Regions from separate parts of the Janthinobacterium lyxosi genome, predicted to be linked through region 2. Evidence: predicted binding sites of a transcription regulator. Region 2 holds the regulator's gene; the other holds the start of a gene.
The links. The regulator NrdR, encoded in region 2, represses ribonucleotide reductase genes. The targets are predictions, from matches to a motif close to CACNANATNTNGTG.
Positions count from the first base shown of each region.

Region 1: a site for NrdR is predicted at 5,989-6,002, ahead of ACQ4WP_RS06170 (ribonucleoside triphosphate reductase). Genes of this name have one in related genera too.

Region 1 covers NZ_JBNYXM010000005.1:13,470-21,994, reverse strand. The annotation lists gene aspT (aspartate-alanine antiporter) at 1-1,098, opposite strand, end outside; gene ACQ4WP_RS06200 (substrate-binding periplasmic protein) at 1,348-2,208, opposite strand; gene ACQ4WP_RS06195 (heavy-metal-associated domain-containing protein) at 2,457-2,720, shown strand; gene ubiT (ubiquinone anaerobic biosynthesis accessory factor UbiT) at 2,745-3,257, opposite strand; gene ubiV (ubiquinone anaerobic biosynthesis protein UbiV) at 3,278-4,174, opposite strand; gene ubiU (ubiquinone anaerobic biosynthesis protein UbiU) at 4,316-5,353, opposite strand; gene ACQ4WP_RS06175 (hypothetical protein) at 5,514-5,930, shown strand; gene ACQ4WP_RS06170 (ribonucleoside triphosphate reductase) at 6,049-7,797, shown strand; gene nrdD (anaerobic ribonucleoside-triphosphate reductase) at 7,794-7,994, shown strand; gene ACQ4WP_RS06160 (anaerobic ribonucleoside-triphosphate reductase activating protein) at 7,984-8,525, shown strand, end outside.
Region 2 covers NZ_JBNYXM010000035.1:9,918-18,442, forward strand. The annotation lists gene ACQ4WP_RS24910 (ExbD/TolR family protein) at 49-489, opposite strand; gene tolQ (protein TolQ) at 505-1,194, opposite strand; gene ybgC (tol-pal system-associated acyl-CoA thioesterase) at 1,242-1,643, opposite strand; ZMP/ZTP riboswitch at 1,959-2,085, shown strand; gene glyA (serine hydroxymethyltransferase) at 2,197-3,444, shown strand; gene nrdR (transcriptional regulator NrdR) at 3,589-4,053, shown strand; gene pilV (type IV pilus modification protein PilV) at 4,285-4,869, shown strand; gene ACQ4WP_RS24940 (PilW family protein) at 4,875-5,843, shown strand; gene ACQ4WP_RS24945 (pilus assembly PilX family protein) at 5,928-6,512, shown strand; gene ACQ4WP_RS24950 (pilus assembly protein) at 6,509-8,525, shown strand, end outside.

The DNA.
Region 1 (8,525 bases), on a different contig from region 2:
CAGCGCCGTGTTCAGCTCGCGCCCTTCCATCGTGCCATACAGGCGCAGCACGTCGTCGCGCTGCAAGGCCAAGTCCGGCAGGGGCGGCATGCTGTGCTCGCCACGGACGACGGCCGCCACATGCACGCCGGAAGGCAAGGCCAGCTGGCGCAGGGGCTGGCCCACCAGAGCCGCCTGCTGCAGCACCACTTCGACGGCGGAAACGGCCATGTTCAAGCCCGTCGTGTCGGCAAATTCCTCGCCCAGGATGGCTTCGGCCGCCACCAGCGCGGGCCGGTGGCCGATCACCAGCACTTCGTCGTTGTTGCGCAGGCGCAGTTCTAGTTCCAAAGGCAATACCTTGCCGTGCCGGCGCACGCGTGTGATGCTGGCGCGGCCCGCGAAAATATGCTGCAAGGCATCGAGGCGGCGTCCCGCGCCGCGGCTGATGCGGTAGGCGCGACCCACCATGTCCGGCGTGGCCTGCACCCCGTCGCCATCGGTCTGCGCGCCGCCCATTTTTTCCCACAGCTTGTCCGCTTCCTCACGCAGGTTGACGCGCAGCAACAGCGGAAAAATCTGGCTGGTGACGATGACGATGGCGATCAGGCCGAAGATGTAGGTGATCGAATAGGCGGTGACCACGTTGGCTTGCAGCTCGGCGATGCGGGCGGCCGGCAGCGCCAGCTTGGAAATGGCGTCCGTGGCCGTGCCGACGACGGCCGATTCGGTCGCTGCGCCCGCCATCATGCCGGCCGCCGTGCCCTGGTCCAGGCCCAGGAAACGCGTGGCCAGCAGCACCAGTGTCAGCACCACCACCACTTCGATCAGGCACAGCAGCCCTAAGCGCAAGCCCTTGGCATTCAGGTTGGCAAAAAACTGGGGACCGCCCGCATAGCCGAGGGCAAAGATGAACAGCATGAAGAAGACATTCTTGACGCTGGCGTCCAGGGTGATGCCCAGCTGGCCGATCAGCAGCGCGGCGATCAAGGTGCCGCACACGCCACCGAGCTGGATGGGGCCGAAGCGTATCTGCCCTACTGCATAGCCGAGCGCCAGTGCCAGGAACAAGGCCAATTCCGGAACCTGGTGCAATACCGACGCGATCGAATCGAGCATGAGCAAACCTTCGAAAAGAGACGGTTGGTTACCCGTTCTCGGGCTGGCAGGCGCTGGCGGTTGAACGGGCGTACAGGGTCCCGGCAGCACCAGCCCTGAAGGCCCGTGCCGGGGAAATGTTGTTACGAGGAATCATATTCGGTGAAAATTTTACAAGTGTCAACAGCTGTTCTGTTGAACTCGCCTTGCGTTTCATCAAACATCCTGCGCACGATTGAAACGGTTGTTTGACACCAATCAACAAAACTACTAGTACTGACTTGGACGATACCAAAGTGCCTTGCGCGCCAGCGGCGTCTCCTCCGGCACGTCAGGATTGGCCAGCTCCAGCACATGGCGTTGGGACAGCTTCAGACCATCCGCGAGACGGCCGAAATGCTGCTGAAACAGCTGCGCGAAACTGCCATCGGCGAGCATGCTTTCCAGTCCGATTTCAATGTGGCGTGCCAGTTCCGGCCGGTGCCTGCCGACAAAAAAATACAGCGCGGCCGGGTAGCGGATGACCAGGTGGGCATCGAGCGCCAGCGGCAATTGCGCATGGCTGGCCAGCTCGCTTTGCGCCTCGATCACGGAACGGGGAAAGTAATCGATGCGCCCTGCTGCCAGTTGCTGGAACAGGCCTTCGTAGGTGCTCGATGTATCGAGGCGCAAGCCATTCGCTTGCAGGATGGCGGAGTCGGGCCAGTCGCGCATCTGGCCGGCAGACAGCCGCGCCAGGGCGGCGATGCTGCGCACGGCGCGCAGCAACTGCGGCTGGCGCGCCTGGATCAGGGCCACGCGCCAGCCGATCAGGCCACGGTCGATGGGGATGCGCACCGGCAGCAATTGCGTTTCGCGCGCGCGGCTCGTCATGGCCCACACGACATCGACGCTACCCGACGCCATGGCGATTTCCTGCATGGCGCGCGTCTGCACCATGCGCAGTTCGGAACGGCGCAATGCATATGCCTGACCCGAACGCGCCAGCGCCAGTTGCAGCAAAGCCGTCACGTAGCCTTGCTGCGGATCATTGAATGCCTGATGGCGCGGATACACGAGCGGCAGCGGCGTGCCGGCGGCAGCGCCAAACGGCCACAGGCCGGCAAGCATGAGCAGGGGGCGGCGTTGCATGGCCCCTCCTTTCCAGCGCTTTCATCAGCGTTCTTATCAGAATGACAGTATCGCGCAGCACGCCACGCTTGTCGACTGGAATAAGGAAACTGTGTATAAAACAACAGCAGTTCCAGACTGCCCCAGAGAGAGTGAATTAATCCAGATCAATAAAACCGCAAATAGAAAATAAATCTTGCGTGCTGCTCTGGACGGCATGCGCGCCCCTCGCCTACGCTGTTTTTTTATTTGAAAAACAAGAGGAACCCATGCAGACAGCGCGCTTGAATATTATTGGAATGGATCACGAAGGCTGCGCCGACAGGTTGACGGGCGCGCTCGAAGCCGTCACGGGCGTGGCCACCGTGTGCGTCTCGCTGGCGCGCCACGGCGCCACGGTGCAATTTGACGAACGGCTGGCCACGCAGGAGCGCCTGCTGGCGGCCGTCAACAACGCCGGTTTCATGGGCGAGTCCTCCGATGAGGAGCAACTGCCGTCATGCAGCGGCGCCTGCGGCCACTGCCGCCACTGAACGCCTGCTCCAGCCCTTCTCCGCTCAGCCTTCCCGCGCGCCCCGGTCGCGCAGATGCGCCAGCACGCGGCGCGGTCCCAGCGCCTGCAGGTCGAACGGCGGCAGCTCGATGGCGTCGAGCGTATTCTTGAACAGCAGACCCAGCTCCGTATCGCCTTCCAGGCTCAAACGACGGCTGAAGAACAGCGTGTCCGGATCTTCCTGGCGCCGCGCCAGCAGCATCAGGTCATGCACGCTGGCGGCGATGCACAGGTCCGGCACGTCCACATAGCGCTCGGCCACAAACACCGTGCCCTGCCACTCGAAATCGAAGGCGATGCCCGCATCGAGCAAGCGCAGGCGCAGGCGGCGCCCCTCCAGGCTGCGCCGCACATCGTCGGGCAATTGCGGCGCCAGCAGGCGGTTCAGGCCTTGCACGAATAGCCAGGAGGCGGGATACGGCGGCAGCTTGGACAGCAATTCGGCCAACGGTTCGGGCAGCCGGTACGACATGGCGGGCTTGGCCGGGATGGGCAATCTTTCCAGTTGATCTTGCATGGTGCTTCCTTTCGATGCGTTCAATGAGCGGCGTGCTGTTCCATGCCGGGCTGGCCGTGCCAGTAGCCGTCGCAGGCGCCGGCCGGCTGGCAGGCCGCCAGCTGGGCCTGAGCGCCAACGCCGCTGACCTGGCCGCGGCGGGCGCGGTCGAAGATGGCGATGACTTGTTCCGTATGCATGGCCTGCGGGCTGATGCGCGCCACCGCCACGCCCATGTCGCGCATGGCGTCGAGTTCGCGCACCAGGTTGTAGACCAGGGCCGACTGCGTCTGCGTGCCATTCAGTACCAGGAACGGCACTTCGTCGCGCGTGCGCAGCAGCAGGCCGTCCGGCTCTTCCAGGCAGCTGTAGCCGCAGTCGTCCTTCGGCAGGTTGCGGTTGCGCGCCGTGAAGCAGCGCGCGGAAAACGCCAGCGGCATGCGGCCATAGGCGAACACTTCCGTCTCCAGCCCTTCCGGTTTCTGGCGCTGCATCTCGGCCAGCGCTGCCTGCCCCATTTCCAGCGGCATCACCCAGCGCCGCGCACCCAGGCGCGCCAGCAGTTGCAGGCTGGGGCCATTGAACAGGTTCAGGTGGGGGCCGGCGACAAAGGGCGCGCCCTTTTCCATGCAGTGCACGGCGCCCATGTCGTTGGCCTCGACCGTATAGCGGCCATTGCCCGTGATGCGGCGCAGGGTCGCCAATTCGGCGCCCGCCTCGATCAGCGCCTGCGTCGACAGCACCACTTCCTTGCCGGCGGCGACCAGCATGTCGGCGATATCGAGCCAGTCGGCCAGGCGCAACTCATGCCGGCGCGAGCACACGGTTTCGCCCAGATACACGATATCGACGGCGGTGCCGGCGATCTGCTGGTAAAACTCGAAGACAGTGGCGCGCGGCCAGTAGTACAGCAGAGGACCCAAAGATAGTTTTAACATGCCTTTTCCAGTATTTTTTTAAGTTACAAAAACGTAGCAAGCGGCTCGCGGCGAGGCCGAGAAGCGCAGCTGTGCTAGAGCACGGGGCCGCCGAGGTAGCGAGCATCGCAGGCCGCGCCCCGGGACGCGCAGCAGGTTTTGCTATTTCCAGGAGCGGTGGTAGGCACCGAGCGTGTGCTGCTGGCCTTCGGCCAGCTTGTCCATGGCCGCCATCCAGCCCGGTTTGACGGCGTAACGCGGATTGCCTTCGCGGCAGGCGTCGATCGCTTCGCGCCACACGCGCGTGACCTGCGCCACGTAGGCGGGACTGCGCTGGCGCCCTTCGATTTTCACGGCACGCACGCCCATGGCGATCAGTTGCGGCAGCAACGCCAGGGTATTCAGGCTGGCCGGCTCCTCGATGGCGTAATACTCTTCGTCATTGACTTCAAAACGCCCCTTGCACAGGGTGGGATAGCTGGCGTTTTCGCCGGGCGCGTAGCGGTCGATCAGCACGCCGTTCAGGCGCGACTCCAGACCGTTCGGCGTTTCCAGCCAGCGCACGGCCTTGGCCGGCGAGCACACGCCGTGGGTGTTCGGCGCCTCGCCCGTCGCATACGACGACAGCGCGCAGCGCCCTTCGACCATCACGCACAGGCTGCCGAAACCGAACACTTCGATCTCGACTTCCGTCTTGGCTATCAATTGCTCCACCTGCGCCATCGACAGCACGCGCGGCAGCACGGCGCGGGCGATGCCGAAGTGCTCGTGATAGAAGTTGATGGCTTCATAATTCGTGGCCGAGCCCTGCACGGACAGGTGCAGGCGCAGCTGCGGCTGGTGCTGGGCCGCGTAGGCCATCAGGCCCGGATCGGCCACGATCATGGCGTCGATGCCCGCCGCGGCGGCGCGGTCGATGGCGCTGCGCCACACGGCCCAATTGTGCGGCTGCGGATAGGTGTTCAGCGCCAGCAGCACCTTGCGTCCGTACTGGTGGGCATAGCGCACGCCCTCAGCGATGGCCTTCTCGTCAAAATTGAGGCCGGCGAAATTGCGCGCATTGGTGGCGTCGCGAAAGCCCAGGTAAACGGTGTCGGCGCCATTGTCGACGGCCGCTTTCAGGGCAGGCAGGCTGCCAGCGGGGCATACCAGTTCCAGCGGTCCGGCCACGCGAGTGGCGGTAGTTGATTCAAGCATCATGATGTTCACAGTCCTGTATCGGCTCAGGGTGCAGACTATAGCCCCGCCCATGCTGCCCAGTCGTTGACGCAGGTGAAGGAATGCATGCATGGCTGGCGCACCTTCAACTTGCTTGACCTGGCTGTAAAATGCCATCTTTCCTCCTGTCTCATTGCCCACCATGACCCGCAAACCGCTGCTGATTTTCCTTTTGACCCTGTTCCTCACCGCGCTGCAAGTGCAGTGGGCCGGCCCGGCCGATGGCTATGACGCGGGGACCATCTCCGTGCTGTCGCCGGAAGTGCTGGGCGCCTATCCGGGCGTGCTGCTGCTGTTCCTGCTGGCCGTGTTCGCGCGCCGCCAACTGCCGCTGCTGCGTCAGGCCGCCATCTGCACGGGCCTGCTGGCCCTGTACTGGCTGCTGGCGAACTACGCCACCTTCGATGCGCGCGTGGCCAGCTGGAGCACCTATTCGCCGCTGGAAATCTGGGCCCACGTGCTGCCCGCCTCCGTCGCCAGCATCGCCGCCTGCAGCGCCGCGTTCTTTTGCGCGAGCTGGCTGATCCTGCGCGAAACGCGCTGGAACAAAACCGGCTGAGGTGTATTTTTCACCTGGATCAAGGATACGCGAATCGCTTGCACGCCACCTTTGACTGCACTACATTTAGTAGATAACCTTCATAAAAACACCGCATGTTGTGTTTATTGGAGGTTTCATGACGACGAATGCAGTTTCCCCCACACGCGGCCAGGTCGATGTTGCCGCGTCCATCAATGAATACCTGGAACGGCGCGACTGGCGCGTGAACGCCAACGCCAACCAGGGATATTCCCTGGGTGGCCTGATCCTCAATGTCTCGGGCAAGGTCATCGCCAATTACTGGCTGGACCAGGTCTATCCACCGGAAGTGGGCGCGGCGCACCGCGAAGCGGCGCTGCACATCCACGACCTCGACATGCTGGCCGGCTATTGCGCCGGCTGGTCGCTGCGCACGCTGTTGCATGAAGGCTTGAATGGCGTGCCGGGCAAGATCGAATCGGGTCCGCCGAAACACATGTCGAGCGCCATCGGCCAGATCGTCAATTTCCTCGGCACCCTGCAAAACGAGTGGGCCGGCGCGCAGGCGTTCAGCTCCTTCGACACCTACATGGCGCCCTACATCCGCAAGGACAGCCTGCGCTACGAAGACGTGCGCCAGTACATGCAGGAGCTGATCTTCAACCTCAACGTGCCATCGCGCTGGGGCACGCAGACACCGTTCACCAACCTCACTTTCGACTGGGTCTGCCCGGACGACCTGCGCGAGCAGATTCCCGTCATCGCCGGCCAGGAGATGGACTTCAGCTATGGCGAGCTGCAGGCGGAGATGGACATGATCAACCGCGCGTATATCGAGATCATGATGGCGGGCGACGCCAAGGGCCGCGTCTTCACCTTCCCCATTCCCACCTATAACATCACCGAGGATTTCGACTGGCATAGCGAAAATGCGGAACGCCTGTTCGAGATGACAGCCCGCTACGGCCTGCCCTACTTCCAGAATTTCATCAATTCAGAACTCAAGCCGAACATGATCCGCTCCATGTGCTGCCGCTTGCAACTGGACTTGCGCGAACTGCTGAAACGGGGCAATGGCCTGTTCGGTTCCGCCGAGCAGACGGGTTCCCTGGGCGTGGTCACCATCAACTGCGCGCGCCTGGGCCACCTATGGCGCGGCGACGAAGCAGCGCTGCTGGCCGACCTGGACCGCCTGCTGGAACTGGGCAAAATCAGCCTGGAAATCAAGCGCCACACCATCGAGGAACTGATGCAGCAAGGCCTGTTTCCCTACACGAAGCGCTACCTGGGCACCCTGCGCAATCACTTTTCCACCCTGGGGGTGAATGGCATCAACGAGATGATCCGCAATTTCAGTGGCGACGCGTATGACATCACGGCGCCGGAAGGCCATGCGTTGGCCGTGCGCCTGCTCGACCACGTGCGCGCCCGCATGGTGGCATTCCAGGAAGAGACGGGCCACATGTACAACCTGGAAGCGACACCGGCCGAGGGCACCACCTACCGCTTCGCCCGCGAAGACCGCAAGCGCTATCCGGCCATCCTGCAAGCCGGCACGGTCGACAATCCGTATTACACGAACTCGTCGCAACTGCCCGTCGGCCACACGGACGACCCGTTCGAGGCGCTGGAATTGCAGGACGCGCTGCAGCGCAAGTACACGGGCGGCACGGTGCTGCACCTGTACATGACGGAAGCGCTGTCGGACGCCAACGCCTGCCGCGAACTGGTGAAACGCGCGCTGAGCCGCTTTTCCCTGCCCTACATCACGGTCACGCCCACGTTTTCCATCTGTCCGCGCCACGGCTACCTGGCCGGAAAACACGAATTCTGTCCCACCTGCGACGCGGAACTGATCGCCCGCAAGCAAGCCCACCCTGTTCCATCACTTGAGGAAACACCATGAATGCACGTCCCGACTTCACTCCCGCCATCACCCTACTCGACACCGAACGCCAGCGCTGCGAAATCTGGACCCGCGTGATGGGTTATCACCGCCCTGTCGCCTCGTTCAACATCGGCAAGCAGGGCGAATTCCACGAGCGCCAGTACTTTACGGAAGCGAGCGCCCGGGTTGGCCAGCCCGCCTGCCATGGCAGCTGATTTGAAAGTGGGCGGCCTCACGCCCTTTTCCGCCACCGACTACCCGGGCAAACTGGCGGCCGTGGTGTTCGTGCAGGGCTGCCCCTGGCGTTGCGGCTATTGCCACAATCCGCACTTGCAGGCGCGCACGCCGGAAGGCGCCATGCCCTGGCAGGACGTCTTGACCTGGCTGCGCCGCCGCGTGGGCCTGGTCGACGCCGTCGTCTTCAGCGGCGGCGAAGCCTGCATGGACCCGGCGCTGGCGCGCGCCATGCGCGATGTCAAGGCGCTGGGTTTCGGCATCGGCCTGCATACGGCCTGCATCTATCCGCAGCGCCTGCAGGAAGTGCTGCCCCTGGTCGATTGGGTGGGCTTCGACATCAAGGCGCCGTTTGCCGACTATCGTCTTGTGACCCGCGTGGCCGGCAGCGGCGATCCGGCACGCGCCTGCCTGGACGCCATCCTCGCCAGCGGCGTCGCTTACGAGTGCCGCACCACCACCCACCCGGATCTGCTGCCGGACGAGCAGTTGCTGGCCCTGGCCACCACCCT
Region 2 (8,525 bases):
AGTCTGGTCTATCTAAAAACGGTCAAGTCTGGAAACAGGGTGCTGTGCTTACTTGGTGGCCAGGCCGACGCGGGTAATGCCCATCTTTTTCGCTTCAGAGATGAGCTGGATCACATCGTCGTACTTGCTTTCCTTGTCGCCCGCAATCATCACGGGATAGTCGGGATTGCTCTCGTGCAAGCCGCGCAGCTTGCGCAGCAGGGCGTCGCGGTTCGGTTCCGTTTCCGGCGACAGCTGTTCCTTGCCGATGACGCCGATCGACAGCGAACCATTCGGTTTCAGCACGATTTGAATATAGTCATCGGGCGGTTTGGCCGACCTTTCCGCGTTGGGCAAGTTCACCACGCTGGGATTGTTCGACGATGGCATCACCATGAAAATGATCAGCAGCACCAGCATCACGTCGATGTACGGCACGACGTTGATTTCGGACTTGAACTTGCGGCCACGGCCACCGCGCATGCCGCCGCTATTGAATGAGGAACCCATGGACGCTGCTCCCTCTTAGCGCGACTGGCGCTGCAAGATGTTGGAGAATTCCTCGACGAAGCTCTCGAAGCGGATCGCCAGGCGGTCGATGTCATGCGAAAAACGGTTGTAGGCGACGACGGCGGGAATCGCCGCGAACAGGCCGATGGCGGTGGCGATCAGCGCTTCGGCAATGCCGGGCGCGACGGCGGCCAGGGTGGCTTGCTGCACGTTGGCCAGGCCGCGGAAGGCGTTCATGATGCCCCACACGGTGCCCAGCAGGCCGATGTAGGGCGAGACGGAGCCGACGGAGGCGAGGAAGGCCAGGTGCGATTCGAGCACGTCCATTTCACGCTGGAAGGCGGCGCGCATGGCGCGGCGGGCGCCGTCGAGCACGGCGCCGACGTCCAGCGCTTCGCGCGAACCGTAGGAAGCCTTGCCCTTGATGAATTCGCCCATGCCGGCATCGAAGATGCGCGCCAGCGCGCCACTCTGGTCGCGGTTGCCGTTGGCACTTTGATGCAGCGCATGCAGGTTGCCGCCGGCCCAGAAGCTGCGTTCAAATTCGATGGTTTGTTTGCGCGCCTGGCGCACGGCAAACATCTTGCGGAAAATGTAGGTCCAGCTGGTCAGGGAAATCAGCAGCAGCAGGGCCATGATCAGTTGCACGATCAAATGGGCATTGGAGATGAGCGCGAGGAAAGAAAGATCTTGTGTAACGTTCATTGGCTGGCAGTCTGTTGGGTGAATTGTCCGGGGGTGGCGGGTAGGGCTCAGGCGGCGCGCATGCGGGCCGCCACTGCATCAGGCACGGCGCGCGGGCGCAGTGCCGAGTCGACGCAGCCGATCTTGACGCGGGCCGTGTTCAGCAGGCGGTCGCCGCACCAGGCTTGCTGCAGGAAAACGATGGAGGCGCGCCCCATTTTTTCTATGCTTAAGGTTAATCTTACCGTGTCATCGAGCCTGGCTGGCGCATGATAGTCGGCGTTGACGCTTTTGACAACGAACATCGCGTCATGCTGTTCCAGTAATGCCTGCTGGCCCACGTCGATGGCGCGCAGCCATTCGGTGCGCGCGCGTTCGAAGAATTTCAGGTAGTTTGCGTAATAGACGATGCCGCCGGCGTCGGTGTCTTCATAGTAGACACGTACGTTCCAGGTAAAGACTGAAGGCATGTTTATTGCGCCAGTAGTGAGATTGAGCAACATTTTACGCGATTTTTCTTCTTGTGACTGTGGGCGCTTGCTGGAAAGCCATGCAAAAGCTGCATATAAGTTGCACCGCAGCATTGTAAATCCAGGGTGCACAATGGCAAGCTTCGTAACATACGCTTACATGCCGCAGTCAGGTTTAAGTCAAGCTTAAGCGCCGCATTCATACTCCCAGGCGGCCCGTGGCGGTGCCCGGGTTGCGGTGGCGCGCGGCGATTATAGCTGTACGGTTGCATTCCTTGCTCAATTTGGGCACTTAACTTACAATTTGATTTCCATTACGTCTCACGTGACTGGCGAAAAGTCGGAGCGATCCCCACAATGTGGCGTTCGGCAAACCGGCGAAAGGTGGGCACCCACCGGGAAACGTGAGATTTTTCATCAGCCGTTCGCCTGGGTAGCCACTATGGAAAAGCACGAAGAGGCTGCCTGTCCAATGTTGTTATTCACTTAACGCCGGCTCCCCTCATTCGATCCAACCTGCCAGTACAAGCACCCTCATACTTGGAGTTTTTACATGTTTGCAAAAGATCATACCCTCGCCAACGTCGATCCTGAATTGTTCGCCGTCATTCAAAAAGAGAACACGCGCCAGCACGACCACATCGAACTGATCGCGTCGGAGAACTACACCTCGCCAGCCGTCATGGAAGCGCAAGGCTCGCAACTGACCAACAAGTATGCCGAAGGCTATCCGGGCAAGCGCTACTACGGCGGCTGCGAATTCGTCGACATCGCCGAACAACTGGCCATCGACCGCGTGAAAAAACTGTTCGGTGCCGAATGCGCGAACGTGCAGCCGAACTCCGGCTCGCAGGCGAACCAGGGCGTGTTCTTTGCCATGCTGAAACCAGGCGACCTGATCATGGGTATGTCGCTGGCCGAAGGCGGCCACCTGACCCACGGCATGCCGCTGAACATGTCCGGCAAATGGTTCGACGTGGTGTCGTATGGTTTGACGGCGGAAGAAGATATCGACTACGAGGCGATGGAACGCCTGGCCCGCGAACGCAAGCCTAAGCTGATCATCGCCGGCGCGTCGGCCTTCTCGAAAAAGATCGACTTCGAGCGTTTCGGCAAGATCGCCAAGGAAGTGGGCGCCTACTTCATGGTCGACATGGCCCACTACGCGGGCCTGATCGCCGCCGGCCTGTACCCGAACCCGGTGCCGTTCGCCGACTTCGTCACCTCGACCACGCACAAATCATTGCGCGGCCCGCGCGGCGGCATCATCCTGATGAAGGCTGAACACGAAAAAGCCATCAACTCGGCCATCTTCCCTGGCATCCAGGGCGGCCCGCTGATGCACGTGATCGCCGGCAAGGCCGTTGCCTTCAAGGAAGCGCTGAGCCCTGACTTCGTCGAATACCAGAAGCAAGTGATCAAGAACGCCGACGTGCTGGCGAAAACCCTGATCAAGCGCGGCCTGCGCATCGTGTCCGGCGGCACCGAGTCGCACGTCATGCTGGTCGACCTGCGCGCCAAGAACCTGACGGGCAAGGAAGCCGAAGCCATCCTCGGTTCCGCGCACATCACCTGCAACAAGAACGGCATCCCGAACGACCCGCAAAAACCCTTCGTCACCTCGGGCATCCGCCTGGGCAGCCCGGCGATGACGACGCGCGGTTTCAAGGAAGCGCAAGCGGAAGAAGTGGGCAACCTGATCGCCGACGTGCTGGATAATCCGCATGACGCCGCCACCATCGAGCGCGTCAAAGCGGCCGTGAAAGTACTGGCCGACGCGCACCCTGTGTACGCTGCATAATTATTTGTCCAGAATGTGTCATACGGAGTAAGATTCTGTCTGACACATTCCAGTCGTGCCCAAGGGCGCCCGGAGTGATTCGGGCGCCCTTTGTACAAGGGCGGCGATTTCCCGTAATTATTACTATAAAGTTGTAGCCAGCCCATGAAATGTCCATTTTGCCAGCATGGCGATACCCAGGTTCTCGATACGCGCGTATCGGAGGAAGGGGATGCCATTCGGCGCCGCCGCCGCTGCGGCAAATGCGACAAGCGTTTTACCACCTACGAACGCATTGAACTTATCATGCCGGCCGTCGTCAAAAAGAATGGCAGCCGGACGGAGTTCGCTGCGGATAAGTTGCGCGGCAGTTTGATGCTGGCCTTGCGCAAGCGTCCCGTCGCGGCCGCCTCTGTGGATACGGCCATCGCCTCCATCCAGGAAAAATTGCTGACCAGCGGCTTGCGCGAAGTCGATTCCGGCTATATCGGCGAACTGGTCATGCAAGAACTCAAGCGTCTCGACAAGATCGCCTACATCCGCTTCGCCTCCGTCTACAAGAATTTCGAAGACCTGGCCGAGTTCCAGGATGCGATTGCCGAAGTGGGGCAGGCGCGCAGCAAGCCCTGACGTTCACATTGTCGAACACGGGGCTGGTCGTGCGCCCTGTTTTCACCACGCCAGCGCTCGCCTGGCAAGCCGCCTGATCAATCCAGGCGCTTTTTCCCCCTTCTTTTTCTCCTTTTCGCGGCGACGTTTGCGCTGCCTCATACCTGCGTTTTTGCGCGCGCCTATCGTGTAGCTGGGCCGGGCGTTCGTGCGGCTCCAGTCCGGGTTTGATTCTGTCAGCAGGAGAAGCTCATGCATAGCGGCGCGCGTGGTCCCATGGATGGCAGCAGCCTCGTCGAGGTGCTGGTGTCGCTGCTGCTGTTGGCGCTGGGTCTGCTCGGTGCCAGCATCCTGCAACTGAGCTCCCTGCGCGCGCGCCATGAGTCGGCGCTATTGTCGGCTGGCGTGCAACTGGCCGCCGGCATGGCCGAGCGCATGCGGGCGAACAGCGTGCTCATGCATGGCCCCGATACGGGCAATCCCTACCTGAACGTGGCCTACGCGGCGGCGGACGGCGCCGACGCTGGCGGCGGTGCGCCGGACTGTTTCGGCGCTGCCGCCTGCGGCGCGGCGCAGCTGGCGCAGTTCGACATCGCCGAGTGGAAACAGCAGCTGCAATCGGCCTTGCCCGGCGCGCGCCTGCATATCTGCCGCGATGCTCCCGCGTGGGACGCTGCCGCCCAGGGCTTGCACTGGGCCTGCAGTGGCGGCAAGGGCGCGCCCATCGTCATCAAGCTGGGCTGGCGCGCCCGCCTGCCAGATGGCTCGCCCGCCGTGAATGCGGCAGGCGAGTTGCTGCCCAGGCTGGCATTCCAGCTGGGGGGAGGCGGTGCATGAATGGCATGCCTATCGCATGGCACCGGCAGCGCGGCATGAGCCTGGTCGAATTGCTGGTGGCCCTGTCGCTGGGTGCGCTGCTGATGCTGGCGGCCAGCACCATGCTGCTGGCGGCCAGCGGCAGCTATGGCGACCAGTCCGCCAGTGCGCGCCTGGACGACAACGGCCGCTATGCGCTCGATACCATCGCCCGGGCCGTGCGCCAGACGGCATATGTGAACTGGGACAGCAGCGCCGCGCCCGTTGCCCATGCGGCGCATGACAGCGCGAATATCGCCGGGCTCGACGCGCACAGCCTGGGCAAGAACAGCGAGGGCATCAGCGGCGCGCTACCCGGCGCCCTGCATGGCAGCGATGTGCTGGCCCTGCGCTATTACGGCGCCGGCAAGGAAGAGGGCGGCGACGGTTCCGTGCTCAATTGCGCCGGCTTTGGCGTGGGCGCCGCGCAAACGGAGGTGCAGCGGGGCTGGAGCATTTTCTACGTGGCGCAGGGCGCCGATGGCGAGGGCGAGCTGCGCTGCAAATATCGTGGCGCGAACGGCTGGGGCGCGGACGCCATCATCCGCGGTGTTGACGGTTTTCAGGTGCTGTATGGCCTCGATACGGATACGCCGCCCGACGGCGTGGCGAACCGCTATGTCAATGCCAGCGCGCTCGACGCCTACGATGCGGCGCTGTTGCTGGCGGGCGCGGATGCGGCCGCACGTCAGCGCGATTTTCACCGCCGCACGCACTGGAAGCGCGTGGCCAGCGTGCGCGTGGCGCTGCTGTTGCATGGCGAGGCGGGCCAGCTGGACAAGATAGCGGAACTGGGGCCGGCACAGTTCGACCTGTTCGGCAAGGCGTATGCCGAGGCGCACGGCGCCGGTGACACGGGCGTGCGCATCGCGCGCGCGTCCTTGCCCGCCGCAACGCGCTCCAGGCTGCGGCAACTGGTGCAGACGAGCATCATGCTGCGCAACGGGCCGACCTAGGCGGGCGGCGCGATGGCTGGCGCGGGTGTCCGCTGTTGCGAACCTTGGTGCGCAGCTCGTGTACGTCACGGTGGCGCCACCCTCGTGTATGTGCTGTGCCTGCTGGTGATCATCTTGCTGCTGGGCATATCGGCGGCGCAGATCGCCTTGCAGGGCGAAAAGGCGGCACGCGGCGAGCGCGACCGGCAGATCGCGTTTCAGGCGGCGGAGGAGGCATTGGTGGATGCGCAGGACGATATCGAAGGCTTGCCTGGCGCGCCGGGGCGTAGCAGCCTCTTCGCACCAGGCAGTGCGGCCGGGTTCGCGGACGGCTGTGGCGAGGGAGGCGCACTCGGCCTGTGCCTGCCCGCAGCCCCGGACGCGCCGGCGCTCTGGTTAAGTATGGACCTCGATGGCGCCGAAGGGGGGAGCCGCGCCGTGCCATATGGCCAGTTCACGGGCGCCGTCATGCAAACGGGGCAGGGTTTTCTGCCGTCGCGCCGGCCCCGTTACCTCATTGAATTGCTGCCGTTTCACCCACCCGGCGCGCAGGCCACGGCCGTGGCCGGCGGCCTGGCCACGGAAAGCTATGTGTACCGCATCACGGCCATCGGTTTTGGCGCGCAGGAAAGCACGCAAGTCGTGCTGCAAAGTTATTATCGAAAGCATGCGGCCGGAGCGGTGCCATGAGGGCGCCGTGGTCCGCTTTGTCGTCCGCGTTGCGGCACGCAGGCCGCGTCTGGCTGACGCTGCTGGTCTGTCTGGTTTTCCTGACTTGCGGCGGTGCCTTCGCTGCCGTCCCCACGGTGGAACTGGCGCGTGCCGACGCGGGGCTGCATGGCGCGCGCGTGCCGCCGAATCTGCTGCTCAACCTGTCCCTTACGCATGCGGCCGCTGCTGCCGCGCATGGGGGCGACTATGCGCCGCAGCGCGAGTACGCCGGTTACTTCCATGCGCGCATGTGCTACAGCTATCCGTATCGCAGCAAGGATGGCGCCATGCTGCCGGACTTGCGCGTAGCGACCGCTTACTTCTCCGTGCTGAAACCGGCCGATGCGCTGCACGGCTGCGGCGGCGACAGTTTCAGCGGCAACTTTCTCAACTGGGCCAGCACCAGCATGCTCGACATCGTGCGCTATGCCTTGACGGGCGGCGACCGCGTCATCGACGAAGTGCGCAAGACGGTGCTGCAGCGCGCCTGGCTGCCCGACGCCGACGGCCCCATCGATTTCTTTGCCCACCCCGCCTTTTTTCCGCGCAAGGTCTTGCAGGCCGACGTGGCGGCGGCGACGCCGTTTGCGCTGGCGCAACTGGCCATCGTTTCCTGTCGTAACCGCCTGCTGTTCGGCGATGCCAGCCTCGGCCAGTCTGCGGGCGGCAGTTGCGACGCGCCAGGCTTTGCTGCCACGCACGGCGTATTCCTCGCGCGCGTGTGCGTGTGTGACGCCGATGAGGGACCGCTGCGCGACGACTTGTGCCTGGCGTATGGCAAGAACTACAAGCCGGTGGGTGCCGTGCAGCGCCATGGCGGCAGGGTGCGCGTGGGCGTGTTTGGCCACTTGAACGGCATGCCCGCCAGCGCCGGCCCCGTGTATGGCGGCGTACTGCGCGCGCCGCTGGCCCACGTGGGCAGGCAGCGCTGGGCGGCGCCCGATTTTTTGCCGCAAGACAATGCCGACGCCGAGTGGAATCCCGCCACTGGCGTATATATAGCCCAAGCTGCGGGGCCTGGCAGCGGGGTGACCGCTTACATCAATGGCCTGGGCCGCAGCAAAGCGGGGTATCCGGGCGTGTATGCCAGGGCGGCGCCGCTGGCTGAATTGCTGTACGAATCGCTGCGCTACCTGCAGGGACGGCAAGCGAGCGCCGCGCCTGCCACAACCCCGCCCGCCACGGCCCCGCCTGCCATCGACGACGGCTTGCCGGTCGTGATTGCGTGGAGCGACCCGCAGACGGCCAGCTGCCAGCGCCACATCGTTGTCAGCCTGGGCGATGCGGGCATGGCGGGCGACCGTTACGTACCCGGCAATGTTCCGGCGACTCCCGCATCAAACGGCGACCGTGCACGCGCCGCGGATGGCTTTGCGCCACCGCCGTTCGATGCGATGGCCTGGACGCATGCGGTGGGCAGCCTGGAAAGCGGCGGCGCGCAGGGCAATCCCGCGCCACGGCCTGAACTGGCGGCATTGGAACTGTTGGGCTATGGGGCCGGTGGCGCCAGTTACCATGCGGCGGGCCTGGCCTACTGGTCGCATGTGCAGGCGCTGCGTCCTGGCGCCAAGAACGACGGCGTTGCAAAGGTCGAGCACTATGCGGGCGACTTGCGCCAGGGCGATCCGGCCGGCGTGCCCGCCGCCACTCCCTTATTGTTGGCGGCCAAATATGGCGGCTTTCTCGATGCGAACGGCGACGCCAACCCCTACAAGAGCGCGACGGGCAGCGCGTTGGAGGAATGGAGCCTCGATGGCCGCTGGCCTAGCCATTACCTGCCCGGCAGCGATCCGGCCGCCCTGATCGCGGGATTGCGCGCAGCTTTTGCGGCCGCCGACAAGGGCAGCTTGCCGGCGACGCTCGCAGGACCAGCCCTGATGGCGCTGGCCAGCGGCGTGGAAGAGGCATACTGGTTCCAGACGCAGATGCGCCTGGCCGATGGCAGCATGACCTTGTCGCGCACCGCGTTTGCCGTGGGTGCCGCTGGCGCAC